DNA from 2 places in the Pseudomonas sp. EU05-FHT14B02 genome. Region 2 is predicted to be linked to the other one. Evidence: riboswitches for the same ligand, from Rfam matches in the RefSeq annotation. Region 2 holds a riboswitch; the other holds the start of a gene.
The links. A riboswitch is a leader RNA that binds a small molecule or an ion and turns the genes downstream of it on or off. The one in region 2 is predicted to bind cobalamin.
Positions count from the first base shown of each region.

Region 1: it holds a riboswitch for cobalamin, as region 2 does, so the genes downstream of both, cobO (cob(I)yrinic acid a,c-diamide adenosyltransferase) here and AC3WTM_RS26080 (CbtB domain-containing protein) in region 2, are expected to answer to the same signal.

Region 1 covers NZ_JBYTDD010000044.1:10,784-15,162, forward strand. Annotated here, with positions in the region: gene AC3WTM_RS28270 (PQQ-dependent sugar dehydrogenase) at 1-575, opposite strand, end outside; gene AC3WTM_RS28275 (hypothetical protein) at 642-1,226, opposite strand; cobalamin riboswitch at 1,380-1,613, shown strand; gene cobO (cob(I)yrinic acid a,c-diamide adenosyltransferase) at 1,697-2,308, shown strand; gene AC3WTM_RS28285 (cobyrinic acid a,c-diamide synthase CobB) at 2,305-3,642, shown strand; gene bluB (5,6-dimethylbenzimidazole synthase) at 3,639-4,289, shown strand; gene cbiB (adenosylcobinamide-phosphate synthase CbiB) at 4,286-4,379, shown strand, end outside.
Region 2 covers NZ_JBYTDD010000035.1:74,410-78,788, forward strand. Annotated here, with positions in the region: gene cobM (precorrin-4 C(11)-methyltransferase) at 1-702, opposite strand, end outside; gene AC3WTM_RS26070 (cobalamin biosynthesis protein) at 784-1,197, opposite strand; gene AC3WTM_RS26075 (CbtA family protein) at 1,194-1,901, opposite strand; gene AC3WTM_RS26080 (CbtB domain-containing protein) at 1,913-2,104, opposite strand; cobalamin riboswitch at 2,226-2,451, opposite strand; cobalamin riboswitch at 2,657-2,869, shown strand; gene cobW (cobalamin biosynthesis protein CobW) at 2,973-4,043, shown strand; partial or broken gene cobN (cobaltochelatase subunit CobN) at 4,047-4,379, shown strand, end outside.

The DNA.
Region 1 (4,379 bases), on a different contig from region 2:
ACTTTTGCCGGCGGTGACTTGATCTGCGTATCACCACTTTCATAGTGAAAGCGCAGCAGGCGATCAGTGTCGGCCACATACAGGTCATTGCCGACCAGGGTCATGCCGAAGGGCGAGTTGAGGTTTTGCAGAAATACCGTGCGGGTTTCCGCGACCCCATCGTGGTCCTTGTCGCGCAGCAAGGTGATGCGGTTGGCGCTGGGCACCCTGGCTCCGGCACGCCCCATGAATTTCTTCATGAGCCAGCCGCGAATGCCTTTGCCGTCTTCGGGTTTGGGGGGAGCATTGGTTTCCGCTACCAGTACATCGCCATTGGGCAGCACATAAAGCCAGCGCGGGTGATCCAGGTCTTCGGCAAAAGCGGTCACTTGGGTGCCATTGGCGGCGATGGGCTTCGCACCCTGCGGCCAGCCAATGGCCGGGGCGATGTTCACGGTCGGGATCAGCGTTCTGTCGGGTTCTGGCAGTTGAGGAGAAGGACCGGTGCCGTCGGAGACTTGCAGACGGGCGGTCCCGCCACAAGCGGCGAGCCCTCCGCAGAGCGCGATAACGAGAACGAGCGGGGGCGTGCGCATACGGGTCTTCCCCATGAGTGCCTTGTTCTAATCATAGAGGCGCGTTGTCGGCCGATGGTTCAACCTTCAGCCGCGAGCTTCCTTGAACAGCACCGCAATGCCGGGGTGATAGTTGCCGGCTTCGTTGCGCAACTTGCGGTAGGCATAAGGGAAATACCAGGCGACAGCGCAGGTGTGTTCCTTTTGCAGGTCGTCGACCATGTCCTGGAGTTCTTCCGGTGTGGCGCCCTGCTGGGCTTTTTGCGGGGCGACGAACAGGCAGCCGAGTTTCAGGTCGCTGGCGTGGCTCAGGCGCTTGGCATCGCTGGCGATGTCGAGCAGGGCCTGGGTCAAGTTGAGGCTGTTGACCCGTGGCCAGCGTTGGCTGGTCTGGATGTAGGCGCGGGTTTCGGGTGAAGCCAGGAGCAGGTCGGCGCGGCTGTTGCGTTCGCCTTCTTCGGTCTGCTTGCGGGTTGGCGTCTGTTGCAGCGTGACCATCTCGGCCATCCAGGCGGCGGCAGACAGTAGTCCGAGATTGGCCTTCTCGTCGTGCCAGTATGGTGTGTCGCCATCACCGCGGACGGCGTTGTAACGGTCGATGCATTCGAACCAGCGTTCGAGCACCGGGCGCAGGAATTCCAGCTTTGGATTGCTGATGATCATGCCTTGCATGGGCTCACCCTTGTTGTTGTGTTGTGAGTTTGTGGCTCTTTGATATCACTGCTGGGAGTGTGGCACAAGATTGACGTCAGTTTATTGGTTGATGGCAGTTATTCGGTCGATGGCCTCCCGGCTTTAATTGACGCTCCACCCCCAACCCTCTAACCTTCGCGGCTTGTTTCAGGTGCTCTGTGGCTTGGGTCGACAGAGTGAAACAGGGAAGCCGGTGAGTGAGTCCTTCTGTTGGTCGAAGGCCCGCAATTCCGGCGCTGCCCCCGCAACGGTAAATGAGTGAAAACTGTGTGTGATGCCACTGTGTCGATTTGATGCGGGAAGGCGCACGGTCTGGCCCCGCGGCCACTCATGAGCCCGGAGACCGGCCTGATTCATCCAGCGGCATCACGGTGGGCGATGCCAGGCTTGTTGCCTTCTATTCTTGTGCCTGCCCGCCGTTATTCCTGCCTCAACGGAGAGCTCCCCCCATGACTGATACCCCCGATCGTGACGAACGCCACCTGGCGCGCATGCAGCGCAAAAAAGCCGTGATCGACGAGCGCATCGCCAATTCCCCGAACGAATGCGGCCTGTTGCTGGTGTTGACCGGTAATGGCAAAGGCAAGAGCAGTTCGGCCTTTGGCATGCTCGCCCGCGCCATGGGGCACGGCATGCAATGCGGCGTGGTGCAGTTCATCAAGGGCCGCAACAGCACAGGGGAGGAGTTGTTCTTCCGGCGCTTTCCCGAGCAGGTGCGTTTTCATGTGATGGGCGAAGGCTTTACCTGGGAAACCCAGGACCGCCAGCGCGACATCGCCGCCGCCGAAGCCGCCTGGGCGGTGTCGCAGCAACTGTTGCGCGATCCGTCCATCGGTCTGGTGGTGCTCGATGAGCTGAATATCGCCCTCAAACACGGCTACCTCGATCTCGATCAGGTGCTCAGCGACTTGCAGGCCCGACCGCCGATGCAGCACGTGGTGGTCACCGGTCGTGCCGCCAAGCCGGAGATGATCGAGATGGCTGACACCGTCACCGAAATGGGCGTGATCAAGCACGCCTTTCAAGCCGGGATCAAAGCGCAGAAAGGCGTCGAATTGTGAGTCAGCCTCGACACTGTCCGGCGGTACTGATTGCCGCGCCGGCCTCCGGCCAGGGCAAGACTACCGTCACCGCGGCACTGGCCCGATTGCATCGCAATCAGGGGCGCAAGGTCCGAGTGTTCAAGTGCGGGCCCGACTTTCTCGATCCGATGATCCTCGAGCGCGCCAGCGGTGCGCCGGTGTATCAGCTGGACATGTGGATGGTTGGCGAGCAGGAGAGTCGCCGGTTGCTTTGGGAAGCCGCCGCTGAAGCCGACCTGATCCTGATCGAAGGCGTCATGGGGTTGTTCGACGGTACGCCGTCGAGCGCCGATCTGGCGCGGCATTTCGGTGTGCCGGTGCTGGGGGTGATCGATGGCACCGCCATGGCCCAGACCTTTGGCGCATTGGCCCTGGGGTTGGCGCGTTATCAGCCGGACTTGCCGTTCGCCGGCGTGCTGGCCAATCGTGTCGGCACGCTGCGCCACGCGCAACTGCTCGAAGGCAGCCTGACTGAAGGTTTGCGCTGGTACGGCGCGCTGTCCCGGGAAACCGGGATCGAACTGCCGAGCCGGCACCTGGGGCTGGTGCAGGCCAGTGAGTTGAATGATCTCGACCTGCGCCTCGACGCGGCAGCCGATGCCCTGGCCAGCAGTTGCGAGGTCGCGCTGCCACCGGCAGTCGAATTCGCCGCACCTGATGTGATCGCGGCCGAACCGCTGCTGGCCGGCGTGCGCATTGCCGTCGCCCGCGATGAAGCCTTTGCGTTCACCTACGGCGCGAGCCTGGATCTGCTGCGGGCGATGGGCGCCGAATTGTCATTCTTCTCGCCGATCCGTGACTGTGTGTTGCCGCAGGCGGACAGCCTGTATCTGCCAGGCGGTTACCCGGAACTGCACCACGTTGCACTGGCGCAAAACACCGCGATGCTCGATGCGATCCGCGCCCACCACCAGGCAGGCAAACCGCTGCTCGCCGAGTGTGGCGGCATGCTGTATCTGCTCGATTCCCTGACCGATGTCGAGGGTACTCGCGCCGAACTGGTTGGCCTGCTCAGTGGTGATGCAGTGATGCAAAAGCGCCTGGCGGCGCTGGCGTTGCAGGCGGTGGAACTGCCGGAAGGTTTGCTGCGTGGGCACACCTACCATCATTCGCTGACCACCACTGAACTGGTGCCGATTGCCCGTGGCTTGAGCCCTAACGGCGGGCGAGGGGCAGAAGCGGTTTATCGTGAGGGGCGGATGACGGCCTCTTATGTGCATTTCTATTTTCCGTCCAATCCGTCGGCGATTGCCGCACTGTTTGCGCCTGACCAAAACCCTGTGGGAGCGGGCTTGCCCGCGAAGAGGCCATGACGGATAACGCATTTTGCGAAGCCGAACGCGCGGCGGTGTACCGCGCCATCGCCGAGCGCCGCGACATGCGCCACTTCAGCGGCGGCACCGTCGAGCCCGAATTGCTCCGTCGCCTGCTCGAAGCCGCGCATCAGGCACCCAGTGTCGGCCTGATGCAGCCCTGGCGCTTCATTCGCATCAGCGATCGCGCCTTGCGCGGGCAAATCCAGGCCCTGGTAGAAGAAGAACGCATTCGCACCGCCGAAGCCCTTGGCGAGCGCAGCGATGAGTTCATGAAGCTCAAGGTGGAAGGCATCAACGATTGCGCCGAGGTGCTGGTCGCCGCACTGATGGACGACCGCGAGCAGCATATCTTCGGCCGCCGCACGCTGCCGGAAATGGACATGGCTTCGTTGTCCTGCGCGATCCAGAACCTGTGGCTGGCGTCCCGTGCCGAAGGGCTGGGTATGGGGTGGGTGTCGCTGTTCGAACCACAGGCACTGGCGGACCTGTTGAGGTTGCCGCTGGGTGCCAAGCCGTTGGCCGTGCTGTGCCTGGGGCCGGTGAGGGAGTTCTATCCGGCGCCGATGCTGGTGCTCGAAGGCTGGGCGCAGGCGCGTCCGCTACATGAATTGCTGTATGAAAATTATTGGGGAGTGAGTCAATGAGTGTGGCGTTGTTGAGTGTCGCCGCGGTTGCGCTGGATGCGCTGCTGGGTGAACCCAAACGCTGGCATCCGCTGGTGGCGTTCGGCCGTT
Region 2 (4,379 bases):
CTCGCTGAAGTGATCACTGTCCAGCACCCTACCCACCAGAATCAACGCCGTACGACGAAATCCCTTCGATTCAACCTTCCCGGCAATATCTGCCAGCGTGCCCACCACCCAATCCTGATCCGGCCAGCTCGCGCGGTGCACCACTGCAATCGGGCAATCGGCACCGTAATGCGGCAGCAGTTCCTCGACGATCTTCGCCAGGTGACTGACCCCCAAATGAATCGCCATGGTCGCGCCGTGCTGCGCCAGGCTGGAGAATTCCTCTCCGGGTGGCATGGCGGTTTTGTCGGCGTAGCGAGTCAGGATCACGCTCTGCGAAATGTCCGGCAGGGTCAGTTCCGCGCCCAGGAGCGCTGCGCAAGCGGCTGTGGCAGTCACGCCGGGTACGATTTCGAACGCAATGCCCAGTTCACGCAGATAGCGAATCTGCTCGCCAATGGCGCCATACAGGCTCGGATCGCCGGAGTGCACCCGGGCCACATCCTGGCCTTTGGCGTGGGCGGTCTTGATCAGGTCGATGATCTGTTCCAGGTGCAGTTCGGCGCTGTTGACCACCTGTTCGGCACAGTGACCTTCCAGTACGGCGGCAGGCACCAGTGAGCCGGCATAAATGATCACCGGGCAACTGCGAATCAGGCGCTGGCCCTTGACGGTGATCAGTTCGGGGTCGCCGGGACCTGCGCCAATGAAGTAGACGGTCATCGTCGGTTCCTGTGGGAAAAAGGGGCTGAACAGGTCTTCAGATGAAGAATGTTCATGATCAAAGGCGGGGATTATGGGTTTTTACGCAGCGCCAGCCAATGCCAGGGTTGCCTGGGCATATTTTTGTCGTGGAATCAGCAGTTTTGCCGGGGCCTGGGCCAGTTGTTCGGCCAGGGCCAGTGCGGCGCTTTCCGCAACGCCGTAGCAACCGGTGCGTTCAAACGCTATTTGCGATTGATGGCTGAGTTGCGGTTCATAAGCGGCCAGTTGCTCACTGCTGAAATACATCAGTTCCAGGCCGAGTTGCTGAGCCAGTTCGATCAGTGCAGGTTCGTCGCGCTTCGAATCGATGCTGGCCAGCGCCTTGATTTCATGACGGGCAATCTGGTGCGCCTCCAGCGCCTGATCGAGCAGCGCCAGCAACGTGCTGACGGGGCAGCCCCGTTGGCAGCCCAGGCCGACCACCAGGGTCGGCGCTGTGCTGACGTCAGTCATGCGTTGTATTGACCATCGCTTTTGCGACGGAACAACCAGGCGCTGATCAGGCCCAGGGCCAGCCAGTATGCCACGTTGGTCAGTTGCGAAGCGATTTTGAACCGGGTTTCCAGCGCCTCTGGAGCAAGCATCGAATGCACCTCCGGTTGCGGCGCGCCAATCACATGGGGAACGGCGAGGATCGCCGCGCCGAGGACTTTCATCAGCCAGTGACGACTGAACACGATCAGTGCAATACCGACGGCGGTGGAGGCGGCGGTACCGACCCACCACAGTTGCCGTTGTGCCAGGTCGGCGGCGGCAGTGCCTGGCAATTCAGGTGGCAGGCCGAGAGTCGGCGCGAGCACGAAGGTCGCGTAACCGGCCAGGCCCCAGAGCAGGCCTTGAGAGGTTTTGGTCGGCGCACGCAAGGTGTACAGGCCGGCCAGCATCAGGGCGAAACCCACCGCCACCACCAGGTTGCCACCGGTGGTCGACAGCACGCGCTGCCAGCCGTCTTGCGGCTCCCAGGCTTGTGCATCGTGAGTGTGGGCAGACACCGCACTGTCGGCGTGTTCATGCATTTCAACAGCGGCCGGTTCGGCTTTTTCGTAGGTCTCGGCCTGCAAAATCAGCGGGGCGACCCAGAAACTTTGCAGCAGGGTCAGCAACAGGGCGGCCAGCAGCCCGGTGAAACCTGCGGTTTGCACAATACGCTTGATCATGTCGACAGCTCTCAATGGCACGGGAACGCGGAGCTGTGGCGGGTATCGTGGGCGGCGTTGTGCACCGCTTCGATGTGCGAGAAACCGGCGAAATACACAAGGCACGCGCCCAGGATCGACGCGCAGACGGCGGCTGCCAGACGTTGGGTCAGGGTTGAAGTGGTGCTCGCGGCTGTGTGTTCGGCGCTGCTGATGATCGACATGGCGTTTCCCTCTGGTCTGTCAGCGGGGAATAAGAGCGCATGCAAAAACCCGCACGACCAGGCGCGCAAGGTTTCAAACAGCGCCCGCCCACCGCGGGTTTGTTGGTTCAGTGATCGTACTGGTCACTTTGTGTTGCGGGCCGGTCTCCGGGCTCACGAGGGGCAAAGGCTTGCGCCTGGACCTGAAAGCATCACCTTCCCATGCCGCAGTGGCACAGTGGATCTGACGCTTCGCTCGCTTACCGTTGCGGGGGCAGCACCGGACTGACATGGCTTAAGAGTAAAGCACATGATTCACCGGTTTCCCGTTTCACCCTGTGAAGGGCACCCGTAACAAGGTGTGTAGGAGAGCATGGGCGGGGGTTGGGCGTCAATTGGCAGGGGTTCTCAATTCGGAACCGGGTCGACTCAATCGCGAGCGAGCTCGCTCCTGCATTTGACCGCATTTTTCTCAAAGAACCCCATCCCCTGTGGGAGCGAGCTTGCTCGCGATGGCGTCGTTACAGGCGCTACAGAACTCAGCATGAACATTGACCCGCCCCAAGACCATGCGTAGCCTTGCGCTTTCGAGGTTCTTCGGCGTTTGTCGAAGCTAAGAAGGGAACGCGGTCAATGCCGCGGCTGCCCCCGCAACTGTGAACGGTGATGTTCGTTGCCACGCCACTGCTGACTCAATCCATGGGGCCGGCGGGAAGGCGCAGCGAATGCCAGGCTCAAGCCCGGCACACCGTCAGCCAGGAGACCTGCCTCGTCACAGATTCTCACTTTCAACCGGGCGGGGTGATCCGGTGGCGAACTCTTCAGGCACGCGCGTGCGCGTTGCCGGTTGTCGTCCCGTATGCCCGCCAGCTTAGCCATAGGGCATCCGATGAAAACACTGGCCAAACTCCCCGTCACCATCGTTACAGGCTTTCTCGGCTCGGGTAAAACCACGCTGCTGCGGCACATGCTCGACAACGCCCAGGGTCGCCGCATCGCGGTGATCGTCAACGAATTTGGCGAGTTGGGCATCGACGGCGAAATCCTCAAGCAATGCTCCATCGGTTGCACCGAAGAAGAAGCCAATGGCCGTGTCTATGAACTGGCCAACGGCTGCCTGTGCTGCACCGTCCAGGAAGAATTCTTCCCGGTGATGCGCGAACTGGTGGCCCGTCGCGGCGATCTGGACCACATTCTCATCGAAACGTCCGGTCTGGCGTTACCCAAACCGCTGGTGCAGGCATTCCAGTGGCCGGAAATCCGCAGTGCCTGCACGGTAGATGCGGTAATCACCGTGGTCGACAGCCCGGCCGTGGCCGCCGGCACCTTCGCCGCGTTCCCGGATCAGGTCGACGCCCAGCGCAAACTCGACCCGAACCTGGACCACGAATCGCCGCTGCACGAACTGTTCGCTGACCAATTGGCCAGCGCTGACCTGGTAATCCTCAACAAAACCGACCTGATCAACCCGACGGACCTGGCCCGTGTGCGCCTGGAAGTCGCCGAGGAGTTGCCGCCAGCGGTGAAAATCATCGAAGCCAGCAGTGGTCGCCTGCCGCTGGACGTGCTGATCGGCCTGGGTGTCGGCTCCGAAGAACACATCGACAGCCGCCACAGCCACCACGACCATCATCACGATGGCGACGACGATCATGATGACCACGATCACGACGCCTTCGATTCGATCTCCATCGAACTGCCGCAAGCCGACGAAAGCCTGCTGCTGGATGCGCTGACCCAGTTGGTGGTTCAGCACGGCATCCTGCGCGTCAAGGGGTTTGCGGCGATTCCGAACAAGCCGATGCGCCTGCTGATCCAGGGCGTGGGTACGCGTTTTGACAAGCACTTCGACCGCCAGTGGGGCGCCGAAGAGGCGCGAGTCACTCGCCTGGTGCTGATCGGCCAGGAACTGGACGCCACTGTTCTCGAAGCGCAATTGCGCGCCGCGCTCAGCGTGTAAGCCATGCACCTGCTCAGGACCCAGCCCGGCGGTTTCGTGTCGGATGACAACATTGCCGACCTTGGACAAACCCCCGCCGAGCTGGTGGTCCTGTGCAGCGGCGATTCCAGCCTGGCGCTGCTCGCCGAAGCGGCGCAGCAGTTGCCCGACGATTACCCGAGCGTGCGCCTGGCCAATCCGATGCAGGTGCAGAACCACGCCTCGGTTGACCTGTACGTCGATGAAGTCTTGCGCCACGCCAAGGTCATTCTGATCTCGCTGCACGGCGGTATCGCCTATTGGCGTTACGGCATCGAGCGTCTGGTCGAGCTGTCGCAGCGCGGCGTGCAGCTGATT